4 regions of the Dietzia sp. KRD202 genome follow, and region 3 is predicted to be linked to each of the others. Evidence: predicted binding sites of a transcription regulator. Region 3 holds the regulator's gene; each other region holds the start of a gene.
The links. Region 3 encodes LexA, which represses DNA repair genes until DNA is damaged. Its sites were predicted from a motif close to CGAACANNTGTTCG; they were not measured.
Positions count from the first base shown of each region.

Region 1 (5,795 bases), on a different contig from region 3:
CGGTGATGTCCCGCATCGGCTCGGGGTCGACCGCCATTCCGTCGAAGTACGGCGGCCGGCGGATGTAGGTGGAGTCCTCGGTCCAGTCGAACTTGTCACCCCCCGGCACGTCCATGCCGCGCCAGTTGTCGTCCCCGTCGAAGACGTCGGCGTAGCCCTTGGTGAACATGTCTGCCTCGAGATTGGCGTCCACGACCTCCTTGATCTCCGCCGAGCTGGGCCACACATCACGGAGGTAGACCGGCTCGCCATCAGAGCCCGTTCCGAGCGGGTCCTCAAGAAGGTTCTTGCGCATCGTCCCGGCCAGCGAATAGGCGATGACCAGCGGCGGGGACGCCAGGAAGTTCATCTTGACCTCGGGGTGGATGCGGCCCTCGAAGTTGCGGTTGCCCGACAGGACCGCGGCGACGTTGAGGTCCTTGTCATTGACCGCCTTGCTCACCGCCGGGGTCAGCGGCCCGGAGTTGCCGATACACGTCGTGCAGCCGTAGCCGACCAGATCGAACCCGAGCTCCTCCAGGTACGGGGTGAGGCCGGACCGGTCGTAGTAGTCGGTGACGACCCGAGACCCGGGGGCCAACGTCGTCTTGACCCACGGCTTGGGCTTCAGACCCCGCTCGACGGCCTTCTTGGCCAGCAGCGCCGCACCGATCATCACCGAGGGGTTGGACGTGTTGGTGCACGAGGTGATCGCCGCGATGACCACGTCCGCGTGGTCGAAGATCACCGGCGACTCGTCGCCGTCGAGCATGATCTCCGCCGGATCGCTCGGCCACCCGAGCCTGGCGTTGGCGGTCAGCTGCTCCTCGGAGTAGTGGCGGGGAGGCTCGTTCTTCGCCGTACTGGAACCGGGGGAGACCGGATCGCTGGCGGGGAAGGAGTCCGCCGAGGCGTCATCCAGGCTCCCGTCGTCCTTCTCCGACCGGTTCTTCTCCTCGTCGAGATTGCCCAGCACCACGGCCGGCGCATCACCCAGCGCGATGCGGTCCTGCGGTCGCTTGGGTCCGGCGATCGAGGGCACCACCGTCCCCAGGTCCAGCTCGATGACCTCGCTGTACTCGGCAGGGTTGTCCGGGTCGTGCCACAGGCCCTGCTCCTTGGCATAGACCTCGACCAGCTCGATCTGCTGCTCAGACCGACCGGTCAGCCGCAGGTAGTCGAGAGTCTCGTCGTCGACGGGGAAGATGGCGCAGGTCGAACCGAATTCGGGGCTCATGTTGCCCAGCGTGGCCCTGTTGGCCAGCGGGACCGCGGCGACGCCCGGGCCGAAGAACTCCACGAACTTGCCCACCACGCCGGTCTGGCGCAACAGTTCCGCCACGGTGAGGACGAGATCGGTGGCAGTGGTGCCCTCCCGCAACTCGCCGGTCAGCTTGAGCCCGATGACCTGCGGGATCAGCATGCTCATCGGCTGGCCAAGCAACGCGGCCTCCGCCTCGATGCCGCCGACGCCCCAGCCCAGCACGCCGAGGCCGTTGACCATCGGTGTGTGGGAGTCGGTCCCGACGAGAGTGTCCGGGTAGGCCTGGGTCATACCGTCGGTCCCCTCGCGCGTGAAGACGACCCGGGACAGGTATTCGAGGTTGACCTGGTGGCAGATGCCGGTGTTCGGCGGGACCACCACGAAGTCGGCGAACGACTCCTGCGCCCACCGGAGCAGCTGGTAGCGCTCCTGGTTGCGGCCGAACTCCAGCTCGGCATTGACCTCGAACGCATCCGGGCGGCCGAAGACGTCCGCGATGATCGAGTGATCGATCACGAGCTCGCCGGGGATGAGCGGATTGATCTTTTTGGGATCGCCGCCGAGGTCGGTGATCGCATCGCGCATCGCGACCAGATCGACCACGCACGGCACCCCGGTGAAGTCCTGCATCAGCACCCGGGCGGGCGTGTACTGGATCTCCCGCTCCGGCGGGGACTGAGGAGTCCACTCCCGCAGTGCCTCGACCTGCTCGGCCGTCACCACGCGGCCGTCCTCGTTGCGCAGGAGATTCTCCAGCAGGACCTTGAGGCTGTAGGGGAGCGGGACCGCGGTGGAGACCTGATCGAGTCTGTAGACCTCGTAGTCCACGCCCCCGACGGTCAGCGAATCCCTCGAATCGAAGCTGTTGACACTCATGACCGGCCCTTCCGTAGAGGTGCCGGTGCGGCCCGTGCTAGTGACGAGGATCACCGGCGTTGATGCCGACCCTACTCCCGTTGGCAGGAAGTTATAAGGCGTCACGTGTACCCGGGCCGCGGCTCGAAAAGGACACGTGCGGACAGAAGGTCAGGGGTGTATCCGCCGGCGGGGGCCGGTTCGGCTGCCCCTGCTCAGGCAATCCGAACTCAGGCGCTGACTTCGTCGTCGTCGGATCCAATCGGCCCCTCGCCTGGGGAGGCTCGCTGATCGCGCGGGGTCAGGCGACCTCGTCGTCGTCACCCTGCGCTTCTCCGTCGCCGTCGTCGGCGGGCAGCTCGATGGCCTGTTCGGCGACGTCGGCCGGATTCGCCTCACGGAAGGGGTCCTCGACGGTCACCTCGGGCTCGTACTCCTCGGGTGCGGTGACTGAATCCGGGCCCGGCGTGTACTCGTCCGGGTCGATACGGTCCTCGGCGATCATCTCGTCCTCCTCCTGGCGCAGGGGCGTGTGTCTCCACCTCTAGCAGCCTCTCGCGGACGGCGCCAGGGGCGGTGGCAACGAAAGATCGTCTCGCTGGCATCGTCGCGGGTCCCGAGGCTGTTGTGGTCGGTCCTTCAGAGGGTGATCATGCAGCGTGAGGCGGCCTCGTTGCGACGAGTCCACCCTGTTGGCTGGTGTCTTCTGCTCTAGCCGAAAGGGGTGGGCCTCGGGTGGCGATATGTATCGATTCGACCCTTGCCTGTTCGAATGTGCGTGCGTATCATAGAACACAGATTCGATACCAGGCAGCAGCCGGACACTCAGGGGGTGGGCACATGGGCGGCAACGCAGACCGCGCGGCCGGCGGCCCGTCCCCGTCCGGTGACTCGTCCTCGTCTGGTGGCGGCGCCGGCTCCACGGCGCCCACTGCACTGTCTGAGTTTCGGGCGGCGGCGCGTGAGGGGTGGATGGGGGAGAATCGCGCGGCGGCGCGCCGGTTCGTGGCCTGTTACGAGCTATTTGTCGAATGCCAACGCCGGGAGGAGTCCGGGGCGGGCAGCGGTGAGTGTCGGCCCGGTCATGCGGTGCTCGATCCGATCGATGTCGCGGCCGGGTACGTGGTGTCGGCGATGGCGATCTCGACGGGCCGGGCCGAACGGATGATCACTTTCGCTGTCGATCTGCACTTGCGGTATCCGGAGATCCTGTCCGCGATGGCGCAGGGGCGGCTGGATCTGCAGGCCGCGAAGATACTGGCCTCGCAGATGGCCACCGTCCACGTCGATGTGCTCGAGGCGGTGCAGCGGCGGGTCGTCGAGGAGTATCTCGCCGCGATCGAGGGCGGGGTGCGGTTGGGTGAGAAAGCCATCCGCGGCAACGTCGATGCGATCATCGCCCGCTACGACTCGAACGGGATCCGCCTGCGCCGACAAGAAGCCGCCCGCACCCGCGGGGTACGCCTGCACAAGGGCGTCGATGGCATGTCGAGCGTGTCGGCGATCCTGGCCACCGAGGAAGCCGCCGTCCTGGCCGAGGCCCTCGACCAGCGCGTGAAAGACCACAAGTACGCCGACGCCCAAGCCGCCGCCAGCACCCAAGCCGACACCGCCAACGCCGACACCGCCAACGCGGGCGATCGCGCGGCCGCTGGCGAGGTCGAGGACTACTCGATCGCCGAGCGGCGCGCCGACGCCCTGATGTCCCTGGTGTGCGGCGACGCCGGCCTAGCTGGCGCCGCTGGTCGCGCCGGTCGGCCCGGTCAGCCCGGCGCGCCTGGTGCCGGGGTGGCGTTGCGGCCGAAGGTCACCGTCATCGCCACCGGCAACGACGCCCGCGACGCTGGCGGCGCCCGGGTGGAGTTCGCCCGCACCGGCCAGGCCGCCCTGCAGGCCCTGCTGGACATGCTCGCCACCAGCGACGGGGCCACCTTCGAGCCCATCGACCCGCGCATCGGCGCCGCCGATGACGCCCGGGCCGCCCTGAAGTACCGGCCCGGTGCCCAGTTGGCCCGCCGGATCCGGCTGCGGGACGGCACCTGCCGCCACCCCGGCTGCGCGATCCCCGCCGAGGCCTGCGATCTGGATCATGTAGTGCCGTTCGATCACGCCGACCCCCGTCGGGGCGGGCACACCATCGAGGCCAACCTGGCGGCGATGTGTCGTCGGCATCACCGGTTCAAGACCTTCTCGGACTGGATCTACGAACTGCAGCCCGACGGCACCCTGCTGGTGCGCTCCCCGGAGGGCTCGACCATGCTCACCCGACCCTCCGGCCCGCTGGCCGAGTACCGGCGTGAACAGGCCCACGCCGAAACCGAGGCGTGGACCCGGCAGCAACGCCGCAGCCCCGACCCCACCGGCGACGAGAAGGCCGACGCGGAGCCGACGTTCTGGTCCCGCCGCGCCTCCCGCCACCGCACCGAACGCCGCAACACCGAACGCCGCAAGGCCGAACGCGCCCGCACCTACGACCCCGCCCCGCCCGCTCCTGGGACCGGCACGGCCGCCGGGAACGGCACAGGCACGGACGCCGCCGGCGCCGCCGCCACCACCAGCGCGGCCACCGACACCACGCCCGAGAAAGCCACCCCCGCCAGCGCCACCCCCGAGAGCGCCAGCCGCTGGTGGGCCCGCAACAAACCCCACCACAGCGACATCGAAAAAGGCATCCGCGCCCTACTCCACGAACGCCTCGACGAACTCATCGACCCACCACCGTTCTAGGTGGGTAGGTGGCTAGGTGGGCGCGGGCCAGTGAGGCGTGGATCAGTAGCCGGTGTAGCGCTCCGGCTCCTCGCCGAAGGTGAACCCGCGGCCGGAGATCTTCTCGGGCGTGATCTCGACGAAGTTGTACTTCAGGGTCGGGATCCAGGGTTTGAGCCCGAGCTCTTCCGCGCGGTTGATCTCCGCGAAGCTGTCGAGCCGTCGCGCCGTCCCGCGGACGACGATCGACCAGGCGTCGTCGCCGTCGATGTGGTCGACTTGGAACACGACGTCCGGATGGACCGTGATCCCGGCGAGCTTGGAGCCCTCCGCGGTGCGGAAGAAGAGCTTGCCCTCCGGGGAGAGCGCGTAGTTGACGGGGAAGATGTCGGCACGGCCCTCGGAGACGGTGACCAGGCGTCCCAGGGAGACCGTGCCCAGAAGCTGCAGACTTCGCGCCTCGTCGAATTCGGTGATCGGGTTGGCGTCCATGTCCTGATTCTCTCACCGCAGGGCCGGCGCCGGAACCGTTGTCGGAGACTGCCGCGTGACCGACCTCACTCCCCGGCGGCCACCTGCACACTCATCGTGTTTTCAGGTAACGAATTGGGGAAGGGTGATGCAACAACGTGGGGACGTCACTACGGTGGACACCGACTATGAACCCAGGAGAACGAGTAGTACCCCGTAACCCTGATTCGTCCGACGCGCTGTTCCGCGTGCCCACCGCGGCAGACGGAACCCGCATGTGGGAGATCGCCCGAGACAGCGGCGTTCTCGACCTCAACTCCTCCTATGCATACGTGCTGTGGGGGGCGGAGTTCTCGGAGAGCTCCGTGGTGGTGGAGGTCGAGGGCCGGGTCGTCGGATTCGTCACCGGATTCATCCGCCCCTCGGAGCCGGACACGATCTTCGTGTGGCAGGTCGGCGTCGACGCCGACCAGCGCGGCAAGGGACTGGCGGCGCGACTGCTGCACAGCCTCATGGACCG
Region 1 covers NZ_JABFAN010000006.1:320,810-326,604, reverse strand. The annotation lists gene J1M64_RS04510 (aconitate hydratase) at 1-2,119, opposite strand, end outside; gene J1M64_RS04505 (hypothetical protein) at 2,400-2,603, opposite strand; gene J1M64_RS04500 (HNH endonuclease signature motif containing protein) at 2,939-4,825, shown strand; gene J1M64_RS04495 (pyridoxamine 5'-phosphate oxidase family protein) at 4,868-5,296, opposite strand; gene ectA (diaminobutyrate acetyltransferase) at 5,464-5,795, shown strand, end outside.
Region 1: a site for LexA is predicted at 2,888-2,901, ahead of J1M64_RS04500 (HNH endonuclease signature motif containing protein). Genes of this name have one in related genera too.

Region 2 (5,795 bases), on a different contig from region 3:
TGTCCGGCCCACGAAGGTGCCGAACATCATCATCCGTGCCACCCAGAAGAAGAGGATGTCGTACCCGGTGACCAGGACGGACGTGGGGTAGAACCGCTCGAGGTCGGCGGTGCGATCGGGCCAGCCCATGGTGGAGAACGGCCACAGTCCGGAGGAGAACCACGTGTCGAGCACGTCGGTGTCCTGGGTGTATCCGGCGGGCGGCTCCTCGCCGGGTCCCACGCAGACCACGTCGCCGTCGGGGCCGTACCAGATCGGGATGCGGTGCCCCCACCACAGTTGGCGGGAGATGCACCAGTCGTGCATGTCGTCGACCCAGTCGAACCAGCGCGGTTCCTGGCTCGTCGGGTGGATCACCGTGTCACCGTCGCGCACGGCGTCCCCGGCCATCCTCGCCAGTTCCTCGACCCGCACCCACCACTGGAGCGACAGCCGCGGCTCGATCGGCTCGCCGGACCGTTCGGAGTGGCCCACCGAGTGCAGGTACGGACGCACCTCCTTGACGATGCGCCCCTGCTCGGCGAGGTCCTCCCGGACGGCCTTGCGGGCGTCGAAACGGTCCATGCCGTCGTAGCGGGTCCCGGTCCCGGTGATGTGGCCGGTGGCGTCCATGATCGTGGGCATCTCGAGGCCGTGACGCTGGCCGATCGCGAAGTCGTTGGGGTCGTGCGCGGGCGTGACCTTCACCGCGCCGGTCCCGAACTCGGGATCGACATAGTCGTCCGCGACCACTCGCATGGTCCACCCGTCCCGGAACGGGTGCGGGATCTCGGTGCCCACCAGGTGCGCGTAGCGCTCGTCGGAGGGATGGACGGCGATCGCGGTGTCACCGAGCATCGTCTCGAGCCGGGTCGTGGCCACGACCAGGTGCGGCTCGGAATCGTCCATCGAGCCGTAGCGGAAGCTCACCAGCTCGCCCTCGACGTCCGCGTACTTGACCTCGATGTCCGAGATCGCGGTCTGCAGGGTGGGCGACCAGTTGACCAGTCGCTCGGCGCGGTAGATCAGACCGCTGTCGTAGAGCTCCTTGAAGATGGTCTGCACCGCGCGCGACAGTCCGTCGTCGAGGGTGAACCGCTCACGCGACCAGTCGACACCGTCGCCGAGGCGACGCATCTGCTCCCCGATGGTCCCACCGGACTCGCGCTTCCATTCCCAGACCTTCTCGATGAACGCGTCGCGGCCGATCTCGTGGCGGTCGATCCCCTCGTCGCGGAGCTTGCGGTCCACGAGGGTCTGCGTGGCGATCCCGGCATGGTCCATGCCGGGCAGCCACAGGACCTCGAAGCCCTGCATGCGCTTGCGCCGCGTGAGCACGTCCATGAGGGTGTGGTCGAGCGCGTGGCCCATGTGCAGGCTGCCCGTGACGTTGGGCGGCGGCAACACCACCGAGTAGGCGGGCTTGTCGCTGGACGGATCGGCCTCGAAGTAGCCGGCCTCCACCCAGCGCTGGTACAGCCCGCCTTCCACCTCACCTGGGTTCCAGGAGGCGGGCAGGGCGTCCGCGCGGTCGGTGTTCGGGGAGGCAGAAGCTGGAGTCGTCACCCGACCATCCTAGGCCGTGGACGCCGGGGCCCGGCACACGCCGTCAGCCCCGGTGCACCCGAGGTCAGTCGGCCAGTCCCAGTCCGTGAACGGCGTCACGCTCCGAGACCAGCTCCGCCACCGACGCGTCGATGCGGGCTCGTTGGAAGTCCCCGATCGCCAGTCCTTCGACGACCTCCCACTCCGCGCCGCGGCTGCGGCAGGGCAACCCCGTCACCACACCCGGCACGGTGCCGTACTGCCCCTCCGACGGCAGTGCGACCGTGGTCCAGCTCTCCCCACTGGTGCCGTGCACCCAGTCGCGCATCTGGTCGACCGCCGCGCCGGCGGCCGAGGCGGCCGACGACGATCCGCGCACCGAGATGATCTCGGCTCCCCGGTTCGCGACCCGTGGGATGAACGTGTCGGCCAACCACTCCTCGTCGAGCCCGGAGGTGACCAGCTCGCCTCGTCGCGTCAGGTACGACACGTCGGGGAATTGGGTGGCCGAGTGGTTGCCCCATACCACCACCCCGTCCAGGTCGGCGACCGGCGCTCCCAGCCGGGTGGCGAGTTGGCTGAGCGCGCGGTTGTGGTCGAGCCGCATCAGGGCGGTGAAGCGACCGGCGGGGACGTCGTGCGCGTGTCGGTGGGCGATGTAGGCGTTGGTGTTGGCGGGGTTGCCCACCACCACCACCCGCACGTCGTCGGCGGCGTGGGCGTTGATGGCGCGGCCCTGTTCCCGGAAGATCGCCCCGTTGGCGGTGAGCAGGTCGGCGCGCTCCATCCCCTTGCCGCGCGGCCTGGCGCCCACCAGGAATGCCGCGTTGGCGCCGTCGAACGCGGTGTCCACGTCGTCGGTGATCTCGATCGACTCGACCAGCGGGAGCGCGCAGTCCTCGATCTCCATCGCGACGCCCTCCGCCGCGACCACGGCCGACGGGATGTCGAGCAGACGCAGGCGGACCGGGGTCCCGGGCCCGAACACCAACCCGGAGGCGAGACGGAACAGCAACGAGTAGGCGATCTTTCCGGCGGCGCCGGTGACGGTCACGGTGGCCGGGGTGGCGGTGACCGGGGTGGAGGTGCTCATGTGGGGCGGACCTTCCGGGGACGACGACGGGGTCGGTTCCCACAGTAGTGAGAAACCGACCCCGCCTCCCGCCTCCGCGGGCGGTGTACACCTGACGTCCACCCGAGGGTCGACTCAGGCGTGGATCTCGGCGCCCGTCTTCCGGCGGACCTCGTCGATCGTCACGTCCGGCGCCAGTTCGACGAGCCGGAACCCCTCCGGCGCGATGTCGAGGACGCAGAGGTCGGTGACGACCCGCTGGACGCAGCCCTTGCCCGTGTACGGGAGCGTGTTCTCCTGCATGAGCTTGAGGTCGCCCTTGCGGGTGACGTGGTCCATCATCACGATCACGCGGTCGGCGCCGTGGACGAGGTCCATCGCACCGCCCATGCCCTTGACCATGGCGCCGGGGACCATCCAGTTGGACAGGTCGCCGGACTGCGAGACCTGCATAGCGCCGAGGACGGCGACGTCGACGTGGCCGCCGCGGATCATGGCGAAGGACTCCGACGACGAGAAGAACGCCGCCCCCGCCTCGGCGGTGATGGTCTCCTTGCCGGCGTTGATCATCTCGGGGTCGAGCTCGTCGTCCGTCGGGTACGGCCCGACGCCGAGGATGCCGTTCTCCGAGTGGAGGGTCACCTGCACACTCTCGGGAAGATAGCCGGGGATGAGGGTGGGCATACCGATACCGAGGTTGACGTACTGGCCGTCGGTGAAATCCGCGGCGATGCGGGCCGCCATCTGCTCGTGGGTCCAGCTCATGGCTCAGGCCTCCCTGGTGGTGCGGATCTCGACGCCGGTCTCCTGGCGGCCGACCTCGACGATCCGTTGGACGAAGATGCCGGGGATGTGGACGTTGGCCGGGTCGATCCCGCCCGGCTCGACGACCTCCTCGGCCTGCACGATCGTGATCCGACCGGCCATGGCCACGTCCGGGTTGAAGTTGCGGGCCGTCCCACGGAACTGCAGGTTGCCCATGGTGTCGGCCCTGTGGGCGTGGACCAGGGCGAAGTCGGTGACGATCCCGCGCTCGAGGACGTACTGTTCGCCGTCGAAGACCCGGACCTCCTTGGGCTCGGACGCCTTGGCGACGCCCCCCTCGCCGTCGTAGCGCAGCGGCAGGCCCCCGTCGGCGACCATCGTGCCGACGCCGGCCGGGGTGTAGAAGGCGGGGATGCCGGCGCCTCCGGCCCGCATGCGCTCGGCGAGCGTGCCCTGCGGCGTGAGCTCCACCTCGAGCTCGCCGGAGAGGTACTGGCGGGCGAACTCCTTGTTGGCGCCGACATACGAGGCCGTGGTCCGGGTGATCCGGTGCGATTCCAGAAGCTTGCCCAGGCCGAAACCGTCGGTGCCGCAGTTGTTGCTCACCGTGCTCAGGTCGGTGGCGCCCTGCTCGAGGAGCGCGTCGATGAGGACGGCGGGGATGCCGACCAGACCGAACCCGCCCACGGCCAGGGAGGCACCGTCGGGGATGTCCGCGACCGCGTCCGCGGCCGACGAGAAGATCTTGTTGGTCATGTCACACACCATAGCCCGTGTTCGCATCTTGTACAACTGTTCGCCCTTCGCACGATCTCCGCGTATCGTGGTCCCGAACCGGAAACCAGACGCACGAGAGGACCGACACCATGCCCGCCACCCTGTCCCACGAGGTCAGCGGACCCCGGTCCGCCGACACCCCCGTCCTCGTCCTCCTCGGATCACTCGGGTCCGACCGTTCGATGTGGGACGCGCAGGTCCGGGACCTGTCCCGCGACCACACCGTGGTCGCGGTGGACCACCGGGGCCACGGCACGTCCGAGGTCGTCCCCGGCCCCTGCACGATCGCCGACCTGGCCGCCGACGTTCTGGCCCTGCTCGACTCGATCGACGTGGACCGGTTCCACGTGGCCGGACTCTCGCTCGGTGGCGCGGTGGCCCAGTGGCTCGCCGTCCACGAGCCCACCCGCGTGCTCTCCACCGCCCTCCTGTGCACCGCCGCGAAGTTCGGTGAACCGTCCGGCTGGGCCGATCGCGCCACCGCGGTCCGCGAGGGCGGGACGGCCGCGGTCGCCGACGCCGTCGTCGCACGGTGGATCACCGCCGCGCGGGCCGAGGCCGAGCCCGAGCTGGTCGCCGGGCTCCGCGAGATGGTCCTGGGCACCCCGGCCGAGGGATACGCCTCCTGCTGCGACGCGCTGGCCGGCTGGGACATCCGCGCCGAGCTGGGTCGGATCTCCTGCCCCACCCTCGTGCTCGCGGGGGACGAGGACCCCTCCACTCCCCCGGAGGTACTGCGCGAGATCGCCGACGGGGTGCCCGGAGCGGACTTCGTCGTCGTCTCCCCGGCGGCCCACGTGCCCACCGTCGAGATCCCTGACCGCATCACCGACGTGCTCCGCCGACACCTCGACGCCGCACGAAACACGGGCGCGGCGTGACCCGCCCCGACGTGGTGTCGACCCCGGCCGGGTCCGTGGACGACGGCGGCGACCGCCCGGCCTCCCCCGACTTCGTCCAGTCGCTCGCGCGCGGCCTGGCGGTCATCCGGGCATTCGACGCCCGCCAGCCACGCCAGACCCTCAGTGACGTCGCGCGCAACACCGGACTGACCCGGGCGACCGCCCGCCGCTTCCTCCACACCCTCGTCGAACTGGGCTACGTGGACACGGCCGACTCGGTCTTCTGGCTCACCCCCCGGGTCCTCGACCTCGGGTACAGCTACCTGTCGGCGCTCCCGCTGACCGATCTCGCCCAACCGCACCTGGAGAAGCTCAGCTCGCGACTCGGCGAATCCTCGTCCGTGGCGGTGCTCGACGGCCCCGACATCGTCTACGTGGGGCGCGTCCAGGTGCGTCGCATCATGACCATCGGCATCACCATCGGAACCCGGTTCCCCGCCTACGCCACGTCGATGGGGCGGGTCCTGCTCGCCTCGCTCCCCGCCGAGGACCTCGACGCCTACCTCGCCGCGACGGACCTGCGGGCGCTCACCCCCCACGGCCTCGCCGACGAGTCAGCGCTCCGCGCGGAGCTGGCGCGGGTGGCCGAGCGCGGGTGGTGCGTCGTCGACCAGGAACTCGAGCCCGGCCTGCGCTCGGTGGCCGCACCGGTCCACGACCGCCACGGCGCGGTCAGCGCGGCCCTCAACGTCTCCACCCACGCCGCCCGCTACTCCCCCGACCAGCTCACAGGCGAGGTCATCCCCGAACTGCTG
Region 2 covers NZ_JABFAN010000016.1:205,730-211,524, reverse strand. The annotation lists gene J1M64_RS11660 (valine--tRNA ligase) at 1-1,545, opposite strand, end outside; gene J1M64_RS11655 (malate dehydrogenase) at 1,610-2,617, opposite strand; gene J1M64_RS11650 (3-oxoacid CoA-transferase subunit B) at 2,732-3,361, opposite strand; gene J1M64_RS11645 (CoA transferase subunit A) at 3,365-4,117, opposite strand; gene pcaD (3-oxoadipate enol-lactonase) at 4,228-5,019, shown strand; gene J1M64_RS11635 (IclR family transcriptional regulator) at 5,055-5,795, shown strand, end outside.
Region 2: a site for LexA is predicted at 4,147-4,160, ahead of J1M64_RS11645 (CoA transferase subunit A). Genes of this name have one in related genera too.

Region 3 (5,795 bases):
GGTAGTGGGTGGCGTGCAGCGTGGCGCCGGTCGGGGAGGGCACCCACGCGGTGTTGGCGCCGGCCCGGGGCTGGCCGATCTTCTCGGCGAGCATCTCGGCCATGAGGTCGGTCTTGGCCCACATGCCCTTGCCGATCTGGGCGCGGCCACGCAGGCCACACGCCAGACCCGTGTCGACGTTGAAGTCCTCGTAGGCGTTCATCCACCGGGCGCCCTTCATCTCGCCCTTGCGGATCATCGGCCCGGCCTCCATGGAGGTGTGGATCTCGTCGCCGGTCCGGTCGAGGAAGCCGGTGTTGATGAACACGACTCGTTCGGTGGCCTCGGCGATGCAGGCGGCGAGGTTGACCGAGGTGCGACGCTCCTCGTCCATGATGCCCACCTTGAGGGTGTTCTCGGACAGCCCGAGGAGCTTCTCGACACGACCGAACAGCTCGGTGGTGAACGCGACCTCCTCCGGCCCGTGCTGCTTGGGCTTCACGATGTAGATCGACCCGTGTCGGCTGTTCCGGCGCTCGTTGCCCTCGGCGATCCCGTGCATGCCGGCGAGCGAGGTGACCAGTGCGTCGAGGATGCCCTCGGGCATCTCGTTGCCGTCCGCGTCGAGCACGGCCGGGTTGGTCATCAGGTGGCCGACGTTACGCACGAACAGCATCGAGCGGCCGTGGAGACGGACCTCACCCGAACCGTCGGGCGCGGTGAAGACCCGGTCGTCGTTGAGGACACGGGTGAAGGTCTTGTCGCCCTTGGTGATCTCCTCGGACAGGTCTCCCTTCATGAGCCCCAGCCAGTTGCTGTAGCCCTGGGTCTTGTCCTCGGCGTCGACGGCGGCGACCGAGTCCTCGAAATCCATGATGGTGGAGACGGCGGACTCCAGGACGACGTCCTTGACGCCGGCGCCGTCGGTCGAGCCGATGGGGGAGTCCGGGTCGATCTGGATCTCGATGTGCAGACCGTTGTTGCACAGCAGGACCGAGGACGGGCTCGAGGGCTCGCCGAGGTAGCCCACGAACTTCTCCGGGGCCGCCAACCGGGTGCTCGACCCGTCGGACACGGTCACCTGCAGGCCTCCGTCGACCACGGCGTAGGCCGTGGATCCCACGTGGCTGCCCGACGCCAGCGGTGCGGCGTCGTCGAGGAATTCACGGGCCCAGTCGATGACCTTGTCGCCGCGGACCTTGTTGTACCCCGAGCCCTGCTCGGCGCCGTCGGACTCCGGGATCGCGTCGGTGCCGTAGAGGGCATCGTAGAGCGAACCCCAGCGGGCGTTACCCGCGTTGATCGCGAACCGGGCGTTCATGACCGGCACGACGAGCTGCGGGCCGGCGACCGTGGCGATCTCCGCGTCGACGTTCTCGGTCGTGACGGAGACGGACTCGGGCTCGGGCACCAGGTACCCGATCTCCTGCAGGAACGCCTTGTAGGCGCCCGGGTCGATCGGCGCCGGGTTCTCGTGGTGCCAGGCGTCGATCCGGGACTGCAACCGGTCGCGGGTGTCGAGCAGTTCGCGATTGCGGGGGGCCAGCTCGGTGAAGATCTCGGAGGCGCCCGCCCAGAACGCGTCGGGATCGACCCCGGTGCCCGGGATCGCCTGGGAGTTGACGAAGTCGTACAGGACCTCGTCGACCTGGATTCCGCCGACAGTGATGCGTTCGGACATCGATGCTCTCCTGGAGGTAGGGGACCGTTCTCCAGGCCGACTCTAGTGGGCGTACCGTCCGGCATCATCCGACATTTCCACGGTGCGGAACGGTCCCCGCCGGCGAGTACGATTTCGCCATGACTTCGACGCGCCAGGCCTCGCAGCCCGACGGTATCGCCTTCCTCAAGGGCCACGGCACCCTCAACGACTTCGTGATCCTCCCGGACGATCAGGCCGACCTGGACCTCGACGTGGACCTCGTACGAGCACTGTGCGATCGGCGTGGCGGAATCGGCGCCGACGGAGTCCTGCGGATCGCGACCGCCGGAGCCCTCGTCGGCCGCGGCGTGCTCGCGACCCTGCCGCCCGGCGTGGACGGTGCGGACTGGTTCATGGACTACCGCAACGCCGATGGTTCCATCGCGGAGATGTGCGGCAACGGGGTCCGGGTCTTCGCCCACGCCCTCGTCGCGACCGGGAGAGCGGAGGCCGGCTCGATCCCGGTGGGCACGCGGTCAGGGGCCCGCCCCGCCGAGGTCCTCTCACACTCGGGTGTTGACGCGGTGGTGCGGGTGGACATGGGGGAGCCGCGTCTGCTGGGCCTGTCCTCGGCGGAGGTCGGTGGCCGGACCTTCGCGGGACTCGCCGTCGACATGGGCAATCCGCACCTCGCCTGTGTGGTCCCCGATCTGGACGCCGCGGGCCTCGCCGGGCTGCCGGTGCAGGAGGCCCCGGTGTATGACCGGGACTTCTTCCCCGACGGCGTCAACGTCGAGATCGCCACCCCGATGGTTGACGGTCGGGTCTCCATGCGGGTCCACGAGCGGGGATCAGGGGAGACCATGTCCTGCGGAACCGGAATCGTCGCGACCGCGGTCGCCGCGCTGGCAGACTCGGGGGAGGCGACGGGCGACGTCGTCGTGGTGGTCCCCGGCGGCGAGGTGGAGGTCTCACTCACCGAGGCCGGGTCCTCGCTCACCGGGCCGTCCACACTCGTCGCCCGCGGTCATTACCACCGTGGTCGGTAGCACACCGTCTCGCACGGGACACCGGGGGGCCCGGTGTGAGAAGATGAACCCGAATGACTACTGATCACACGGCCGCTGACCGGCCGACACGCGACCTCGATCCGTCCATCGGTGATTTCCAGCTCGAGGAGAGATCCTCGATGCGCCGGGTGGCGGGGCTCTCCACCGAACTCCAGGACGTCAACGACGCCGAGTACCGCCAGCTCCGACTCGAACGGGTCGTGCTCGTCGGTGTCTGGACCGAAGGGTCCGCCGCGCAGGCGGACGCCGCGATGGACGAGCTCGCCCAGCTCGCCGAGACCGCGGGATCGGAGGTCTGCGATGCGCTCATCCAGCGCCGCGACAAGCCCGATGCCGCCACATACATCGGGTCGGGCAAGGTCAGCGTCCTCAAGGACGTGATCGCCGCGACCGGCGCGGACACCGTCATCTGCGACGGCGAACTCACCCCTGGACAGTTGCTCGCGCTGGAGAAGGCGGTCAACGTGAAGGTCATCGACCGTACCGCGCTGATCCTCGACATCTTCGCGCAGCACGCCACCAGCCGTGAGGGCAAGGCCCAGGTGACCCTCGCCCAGATGGAGTACATGCTCCCCCGTCTGCGTGGGTGGGGCGAGTCGCTGTCCCGCCAGGCGGGCGGTCGTGCCGGGAGCAACGGCGGCGTCGGCCTCCGTGGCCCGGGTGAGACCAAGATCGAGACCGATCGGCGTCGGATCCGCGAGCGGATGGCCCGTCTGCGCCGGGACATCAAGGGTATGAAGCAGGCCCGGGACACCAAACGGCACCGACGGCGTTCCACTCCGGTGCCATCCATCGCCATCGCCGGATACACGAACGCCGGGAAGTCGAGCCTGCTCAACAGGATCACCGGAGCCGGCGTCCTGGTTCAGAACGCCCTGTTCGCCACACTCGACCCGACCACGCGCAAGGCCGAGTTGCCTGACGGCAGAGCAGTCGTCTTCACGGACACCGTGGGATTCGTCCGACACCTGCCGACCCAGTTGGTCGAGGCGTTCAGGTCCACACTGGAAGAGGTCGTCGACTCCGAGTTGCTCCTCCACGTCGTGGATGGTTCGGATGCCTTCCCGCTCCGCCAGATCGAGGCGGTGCGCAAGGTGATCAACGAGGTGGTCGAGGAGCAGAACGCGGAGCGGCCTCGGGAACTCCTGGTGATCAACAAGATCGACGCCGCGGATCCCGTGGTCCTCACCGAGTTGCACCACGCGCTGCCCGACGCCGTGTTCGTCTCGGCGGTCACCGGGCAGGGTGTCGACGAACTCCTCGAGCGAATCACGCAGATCGTCGCCTCCGGGGACACCGAGGTGACCCTGTCCGTCCCGTACTCCCGCGGGGACGTGGTGTCGCGGGTCCACGCCGAGGGCGCGGTGGTCGAGGAGGAACACACCCAGGACGGAACCCGGCTGGTGGTCCGACTGCCCGCGTCCGTGGCCGGCGAACTGGACGAGTTCGCCGCCCGCGGTCCACATGACGGCGCCGCCTGACCCCTGCGGGGACGGGCGGCGCGTCGTTCGAACCGGGACTCAGAGTTTCCGGAACACTGTCACGACCTTGCCCAGGATCGTCGCGTGCTCGCCCGGAATCGGGCTGAACGACGGATTGTGGGGCAGCAACCAGACTCCGCTCGAGTCGTTCCGGAAAGTCTTGACCGTCGCCTCCCCGTCGATCATGGCGGCGACGATCTCCCCGTTGTCCGCGACGTTCTGCCGCCTGACCACCACGTAGTCGCCATCGCAGATGGCGGCGTCGATCATCGACTCGCCCACGACCTTGAGCATGAACAGATCACCTGAGCCGACGAGGTCCGACGGCAGGGGGAAGATCTCCTCGACGGCTTGCTCCGCGAGGATGGGCCCGCCCGCCGCGATCCGGCCGAGCACGGGGACGTAAACGGGCTCGACCGCTCCGCCCGGACGCTGGGGCTCCGGAGCAGGTGAGCGACGGCCCCGTGACTTCTGCCCCGGGACACCGTGGACGTCGACCGCCCGCGGCTTGTGCGGATCCCGCGTCAGGAAGCCCTTCTTCTCCAGCGTGCGGAGTTGATGCGCCACCGACGACGTGGACTGCAAGCCGACCGCGTCCCCGATCTCCCGGATGCTCGGCGGATAACCACGCTCCTTGACGGTGTCGTGGATGTGGAGCAGAACGCTCTTCTGTCGGTCCGTCAGCGACTCGAAATCGGGCTTCGGCATCTCGTGTGGTCCCTTCGGCGAATGGATGTTCGACGTTGTGATCTGTCTACACCCTAGTGCCAAGGACTGCGGCGCGCCACACAGGTGTTCGAAGAAATTCCTCTGTGAATCGTGACCATGTCGGAGTCGCGTGATACAACTCTAGGGGAGTTCGGATTCGAACAGATGTACTGAGGAACACATACAGGTGTGCGAAGCACCATCGCACACCGTATCGAGTAGGGAGCCACCATGACCGTTGTCGAGCTTCAGTCCCACACACGTCCGGCCGCGCGGTGGACCGAGGTCTGCCCCGACGACCATCGTGGACGGGTCGCGCACCTCGACCGGCCCGGTGACGTGTCGGTGCGGTCCACCCGTGCGCCGCGACGCACCCTGGCCCGACCGGAGGGCAGTCGGCCCGCCGTCACGTCCTCGCGCGCGGAGTATCTCGATCGGCCGCGGATAGCCGCCCGTCCGGCCGCCGTCACGTCGGTCGCCCCGGGTCGCCGTGTGCTCGTGCGCCCGGTCTCCACGGACCGCGTGCGGGCGTGCCACGTCGAGGCACCGGTGTCCACCGGGGTCGTCGACGACGTGCCGGCCTGGGCGCTACTGGCGTGCGGGATCGCATTCGGCGTGATCATGCTTCTCGCAGTGGCCTTCCTCGGTGGACCCGCCTACGCGTGACCGGGCAGCGGGCCTCCTAGAATGGACCGTGGGCGGTGGTCTACCGCCCCCGCGTTTCGTCAGGCACGATCCGGGACGCGTGAACTCCGGTCGACGAAGGGCCCCACGGGAATGTACTGCCCGACATGCCACCACGAGGACTCCCGGGTAATCGACTCACGATCCGTCGACGAGGGTCAGGCGATCCGGCGTCGCCGGGAGTGCCCCCGGTGTGGACACCGGTTCACGACGCTGGAGACGCCTCTGCTG
Region 3 covers NZ_JABFAN010000005.1:83,783-89,577, reverse strand. The annotation lists gene J1M64_RS01195 (malate synthase G) at 1-1,660, opposite strand, end outside; gene dapF (diaminopimelate epimerase) at 1,780-2,670, shown strand; gene hflX (GTPase HflX) at 2,724-4,172, shown strand; gene lexA (transcriptional repressor LexA) at 4,212-4,922, opposite strand; gene J1M64_RS01175 (hypothetical protein) at 5,112-5,546, shown strand; gene nrdR (transcriptional regulator NrdR) at 5,658-5,795, shown strand, end outside.

Region 4 (5,795 bases), on a different contig from region 3:
AGGCCGGGCAGCGTGAGGAACGCGATCTTGGCCTGCTTTGCGGTCTCGGCCGCGACCTTGATGAGGTCCTGGTCGTACGACTTGGCGAAGCCGTAGTTGAAGGAGGCGCCGCCGAGGCCGTCGCCGTGGGTGACCTCGATGACCGGGACGCCGGCGCCGTCGAGCGCGGCGACGACGTTGCGAACGTCCTCGACGGAGAACTGGTGCCGCTTGTGGTGCGAACCGTCGCGGAGCGAGGAGTCGGTGATGCGGATGTCGAGCTCGGCGCTATAGGCGCGGGCGTGGGCGTTGTGCGGGTTGGTCGTATCCATGTCTGTCACACTCCGAGCTTGGTCTTGGCGATATCCTCGCCGACCTTGGTGGCGGCGGCGGTCATGATGTCGAGGTTGCCGGCGTACGGCGGCAGGAAGTCTCCGGCGCCCTCGACCTCGACGAAGATCGCGACGCGGGCCATACCGCCGGTGATCTCGGTGGGAGGGTCGAACTGCGGCTCCTGGAGTAGGCGGTAACCCGGCACGTACTCCTGGATCTCCTTCTCCCGCGTGCGGATGGCGGTGGTGATGAGGTCGTGGTCCGCATCCTCGGGGATGGCGCAGAAGATCGTGTCGCGCATGATCATCGGCGGCTCGGCCGGGTTGAGGATGATGATGGCCTTGCCGCGCTTGGCGCCGCCGACCTGCTCGATCGCCAACTTGGTGGTCTCGGTGAACTCGTCGATGTTGGCGCGGGTGCCCGGGCCGGCCGACTCGGAGGACACGGAGGCGACGATCTCGGCGTATACCACGGGCACAACCGAGGACACGGCGTGGACCATCGGGATGGTGGCCTGGCCGCCGCAGGTGACCATGTTGTGGTTGGGGGCGTCGACGTGCTCGTGGAGGTTCGCCGGCGGGATGACCATCGGGCCGACCGCGGCCGGGGTGAGGTCGATGGCGATGATGCCGGCCTCTTCGTACTTGGGCGCGTAGGCCTTGTGCACGTACGCGCTGGTGGCCTCGAACAGCAGGTCGGGCTTCTCGCCACCGGCCTCGATGGAGGTGAGCAGTTCGTCGGCGCCGCCCGCCATGCAGGTGAGGCCGTGGTCGGCGGCGCGCTTCATGCCCTCGGACTCGGCGTCGATGCCGATCATCCATTTGGGCTCGATGTACTCGCTGCGCTCGAGCTTGTACATGAGGTCGGCTCCGATGTTGCCGGACCCCACGATCGCGGCGGTGAGCTTGGTCTTGTCTGTCATGACGGAAGTGTCGCGCGGGCGGGCTCGCGGGACAACAGGTTGTGCCACTCAGTGAAATCGCGGCACTCCAGGGCGGTGCACGCCGGCACTCAGGCCGGCCGTGCGCGCGCCCGGGCCGCGCCCGGAGGGTTCGTGAGGTGACCGTCTGCGCTGATGAGCCGGTCGGCGAAGGCGTTCCACTCGCGTTCCCGTATGGCGTCGCGCGCACGGGCCAAGGGGCCCTTGGGTCTGGTGCGGTGTTGGTGTCCGGTGTCGGTGTCGGTGAGGATGATCAGTTCGCCGAGTGGGCCGGGCCTGTAGGCGTTGGTCCCGAACGTCTTCTCCCGGTGGTGTTTCCGACACAGGCAGACGAGGTTCCACTCGGTGGTCGGCCCGCCGAGTTCGGGATCCTTCGTGTTGAACGCGATCACATGGTCCACGTCACAGTCCTCCGCGGGAACCGAACACCCCGGATGTCGGCAGGTGCCGTCGCGCATGCGGATGCGCTCCGCCATCGCGGGGGTGATCAGGTAGCGCAGGGCGTGTTCCGGGGAGTCGAGCACGCCGGGGGCGGGGTCGACGAGTTCGAACCGCACGCGTGCGTCGGCGCCCTCCAGCAACTGCTGGCACAACCAGGAGTAACTGCTGTATGCGCCGTGCACGAATTCCACGCGGTTGGGCAGCCCCTGCGCGGCCGCGGCGATCACGCTCACCCGGATCGGCCGGCCGGCTGCGGCGGCGTTACCGAGCGACGGCCTGGGCATGTCCGCACCCACGGTGACCTCACCCAGCTCGATCGATCCGTCGTCCCCCGGGCCGGAGTCCGTCCCGCCGGCGTCGGCGGGCGCCGGGGCCGGGGCGGGCGCCGGGGCGTACACGGCGAGGGAGGCGAGAGCGTCGGCACGCAGCTGATCCAGCGTGCCGGGCACCCCGTCTCCGGAGGCAGCGCGGGCGTCGGTCTCGATACGTCCCCGCAGCAACTCCGCATCGGCCAGAGGCAGCTTCGCCCACATCGAGGCCATCCCGTCCCGGCCCGACCGGAACCGGACCGTACGCGTGAGCGCCGCCCGGGCCCGGGCATCCTCGGCGCCCTCCGGGTCGAGCCGGCCGACGGCCTCATCGATCCGGCCGTCCACCGAATTGCGAGTCGGCCGGTCACCGCCGTCCAGGTCGTCGACGATGCCCGCCACGACCTCGTCCTCCACGTCCGAGACGATCGAGTCGGGCACCTCGGCCAGCTTGCAGGCGATGTCGATGGCGAGCTGCTCGGGAACGACCCCGCGCTCCACCGAGGCCCGCAGTCGCGCGAGCCGCGAATGGATCTGGACCCCGGCGGTGACCAGACGCGCGGCGTGCCAGCACGTGAGCTGACAGGCCGCCACGAGATGGTCACGAGCCCTGGATTGCGGGTCCAACCGTGCGTATGCCGAACGTGCACGAGCACCGCTCCCGGCGACCCCTTCGGTGCGGTCGACGCCCGTGCCGACCTCATCCGCCCGGGACATCTGCTCGACCAGGGCCGCTGCCGCCTCCAGCCGGGTCGCACCTGCCCGGTTCTGCGCCAGGGTCGCGGCCCGTGCCGCCTCGCTCACCTCCGTCGAGTCGAGCCCGCCCAGGGATTCCGGAACCGCGAACAGTGACTTCGTCGTCGACAATTCCCCCACCCCCCTCGCGCTCGATTTAGAACTTGTGTTCGACAGTACGGCACTGCAGGCGTTAGCGCAAGCGTTCGATCCGCCCGGCCTCCGGTGTCCGACCCGCGCGCTACACTCACCGCATGACCGAGCCCCCCTCTTCTCCCGTCGACCGCGCCTTCGAGGTGCTACGCGTGACGGCGGGCGGGACAGGGATGACGCTCAGTGAGATCGCGCGCGAGACCGGGCTGGCCAAGTCCACGACGCTGCGCCTCCTGGCCGCGCTCGAGCGCAACGACGCGGTGACGAGGATCGGGCAGCGCTACCGGCTGGGGCCGTTGGTGCACGAGCTGGACCCGATCCCGGTCTCGCCGGCGTACGAGCGGATCCGCCGGGTGCTCACACCGTTTCTCGCGCACCTCTTCGAGGCCACGCGCGCGACCGTTCACCTGGCCACCCTGCACGGCGACGAGGTGGTCTACCTCAACAAGTTGCACGGGCCGCGGCCGATCCCGTCGCCGTCGCGGATCGGCGGCGGCCTGCCGGCGTACTGCACAGGGGTGGGAAAGGCGATGCTGGCGTTCGACGAGGCAGCGGCCGAGCGCGTGGCGCAGGAGCCGTTGGTCGAGTGGACGGACACCACTGTGACCTCCCCCGACGCCCTGGCGGTGGAGCTCGCCGAGATACGACGGAGGAGACGCGCGATCGACCGCGCCGAGCTCACGCCCGGCCTGTACTGCGTGGCGGCGCCGGTGTTCGACGACGACGACGAGGAGCGCGCAGGCGGGACGCGGGCCGTCGCCGCGTTGTCCGCCAGCGCGGCGGACGAGAGCGCGCTGGCCCGGCTCGAGCCGCTGGTCACCCGCGTCGCCGCGGCGGCCGGTCGCGCGCTGGCCGCGGACGGTTAGCGGAAGTCCATGGTGACGTCGCCAAGCCCGGCGAACTCGGCGCGGAAGCTGTCGCCCGGGGCGGCGTCCATCGCGCGGATCGCGGTGCCCGGCAGGATCACGTCACCCTTGCGCAGACGGACACCGAACTTGGCGACCGTCGACGCGAGCCACCCGACCGAGTTGAGCGGGTTACCGAGCACCGCGTCGGAACGCCCGGACGCGAGGAACTCGCCGTTCTTGTAGAGGGTCGCGTCGATCGCCGCGACGTCGATGTCCGCGAGCCGGACCCGCTGCTCGCCCACCACGTAGCCACACGACGAGGCGTTGTCCGCGATCGTGTCGGGCAGTGTGATCTTCCAGTCCCGGATGCGGGAGTCGATCAACTCGATCGAGGGGACGACCCACTCGATCGCCGCGGCGGCCTCCTCCTGGGAACATCCCTCCGGCGGGATGTCGGCGCCCAGGATGAAGCCGACCTCCACCTCGACCCGCGGGAAGCAGAACCGGGCCGCCTCGATCGCGGTGCCCTCGGGGTATTCCATCGTGTCGAGCAGATGCCCGTAGTCGGGCTCGTCGACGCCCATCATCTCCTGCATCACCTTGGACGCCAGGCCCACCTTGTGGCCGGTCACCACCGCGCCGGCATCGAGCCTGCGGCGGATGTTGACCAGCTGGATCTCGAAGGCGTCGTCCGGGGTCATGCCAGGATGGTCGTCGGTCAGCGGCGCGATCGGCGCGACGTCCGACTCGGCGTCCCAGAGTCGCTGGGCAAGTGTGGCGCGGGTCTCCTCGTTGAGCATGAGGGGGATGCTACCTGGGCCGTCTGGCGCCACGGCGCTCAGTTCTATAACGTGTTCTACATGGCAGACCAGGAATTCGACGTCGTCGTCGTCGGCAGCGGTGGAGCAGGCATGACGGCCGCCCTCGCTGCAGCAAAGAAGGGCCTCAGCGTGGTCCTCGTAGAGAAGGCCCCGCACTACGGAGGCTCCACCGCGCGCTCCGGCGGCGGCGTGTGGATCCCTAACAACTCCGTGCTCCGACGCGACGGCGTCCTGGACACCCCGGAGGCGGCCCGCACGTACCTCCGCTCGATCATCGGCGACGCGGTGGAGCCCGAGAAGATCGACACCTACGTCGACCGCGGTCCCGAGGTCCTGGACTTCGTCCTCGCCAACAGCCCCCTGCGGTTGGAGTGGGTCAAGGACTACTCCGACTACTACCCCGAGGCTCCCGGTGGGCGTCTCGGCGGCCGGTCCGTCGAGCCCAAGCCGTTCGACCTCCGCCAGCTCGGGTCCGAGGCCGACAAGCTGGAGCCGGGCTACGCCAAGGCGCCGGTCAACATGGTGGTGATGCAGTCCGACTACCGCTGGCTCAACCTCCTCCAGCGTCCGCACACCAAGGGCATCAGGCGTTCGATCCGGGTCGCCCTCCGGATGTTCCTCGCCAAGGCGCGCGGGCAGAACTCGGTGGGGATGGGTCGCGCGCTCATCGCCGCGATGCGCAAGGGCCTGCTCGACGCCGGCGTTCCGGTGTGGCTCGAGACCCCCATGACCGGCCTGGTCACCGAGGGTTCGGGCACCCAGGAGCGCGTCGTGGGCATCACCGTCACCCGCGGCGGCGAGGAGGTGACCCTCCGTGCGCGACTCGGCGTGGTGATCGGGTCCGGTGGCTTCGAGCACAACCAGGAGATGCGCGACAAGTACCAGCGTCAGCCCATCCCCACCTCGTGGACGGTCGGGGCCGCGGCCAACACCGGTGAGGGCATCGAGTACATGGAGAAGACCGGCGCCTCACTGTCCTTCATGGAGGACGCTTGGTGGGGTCCGACGATCCTGCTGCCGCGCGGCCCCTGGTTCGCGCTGGCCGAGCGCTCGCTGCCGTGCTCGTTCATGGTCAACTCCCGTGGTGAGCGGTTCATGAACGAGTCGCTGCCCTACGTCGAGGCCGGCCACAAGATGTACGGAGGCGAGTTCGGGCAGGCGCCCGCCGGGCAGGAGGGAACCCCCGGCGAGAACGTCCCGGCCTGGATCATCTTCGACCAGGAGTACAAGAACCGGT
Region 4 covers NZ_JABFAN010000011.1:191,339-197,133, reverse strand. The annotation lists gene dmpG (4-hydroxy-2-oxovalerate aldolase) at 1-311, opposite strand, end outside; gene J1M64_RS07620 (acetaldehyde dehydrogenase (acetylating)) at 317-1,234, opposite strand; gene J1M64_RS07615 (HNH endonuclease signature motif containing protein) at 1,324-2,877, opposite strand; gene J1M64_RS07610 (IclR family transcriptional regulator) at 2,991-3,755, shown strand; gene J1M64_RS07605 (2-keto-4-pentenoate hydratase) at 3,752-4,537, opposite strand; gene kstD (3-oxosteroid 1-dehydrogenase) at 4,589-5,795, shown strand, end outside.
Region 4: a site for LexA is predicted at 2,896-2,909, ahead of J1M64_RS07615 (HNH endonuclease signature motif containing protein). Genes of this name have one in related genera too.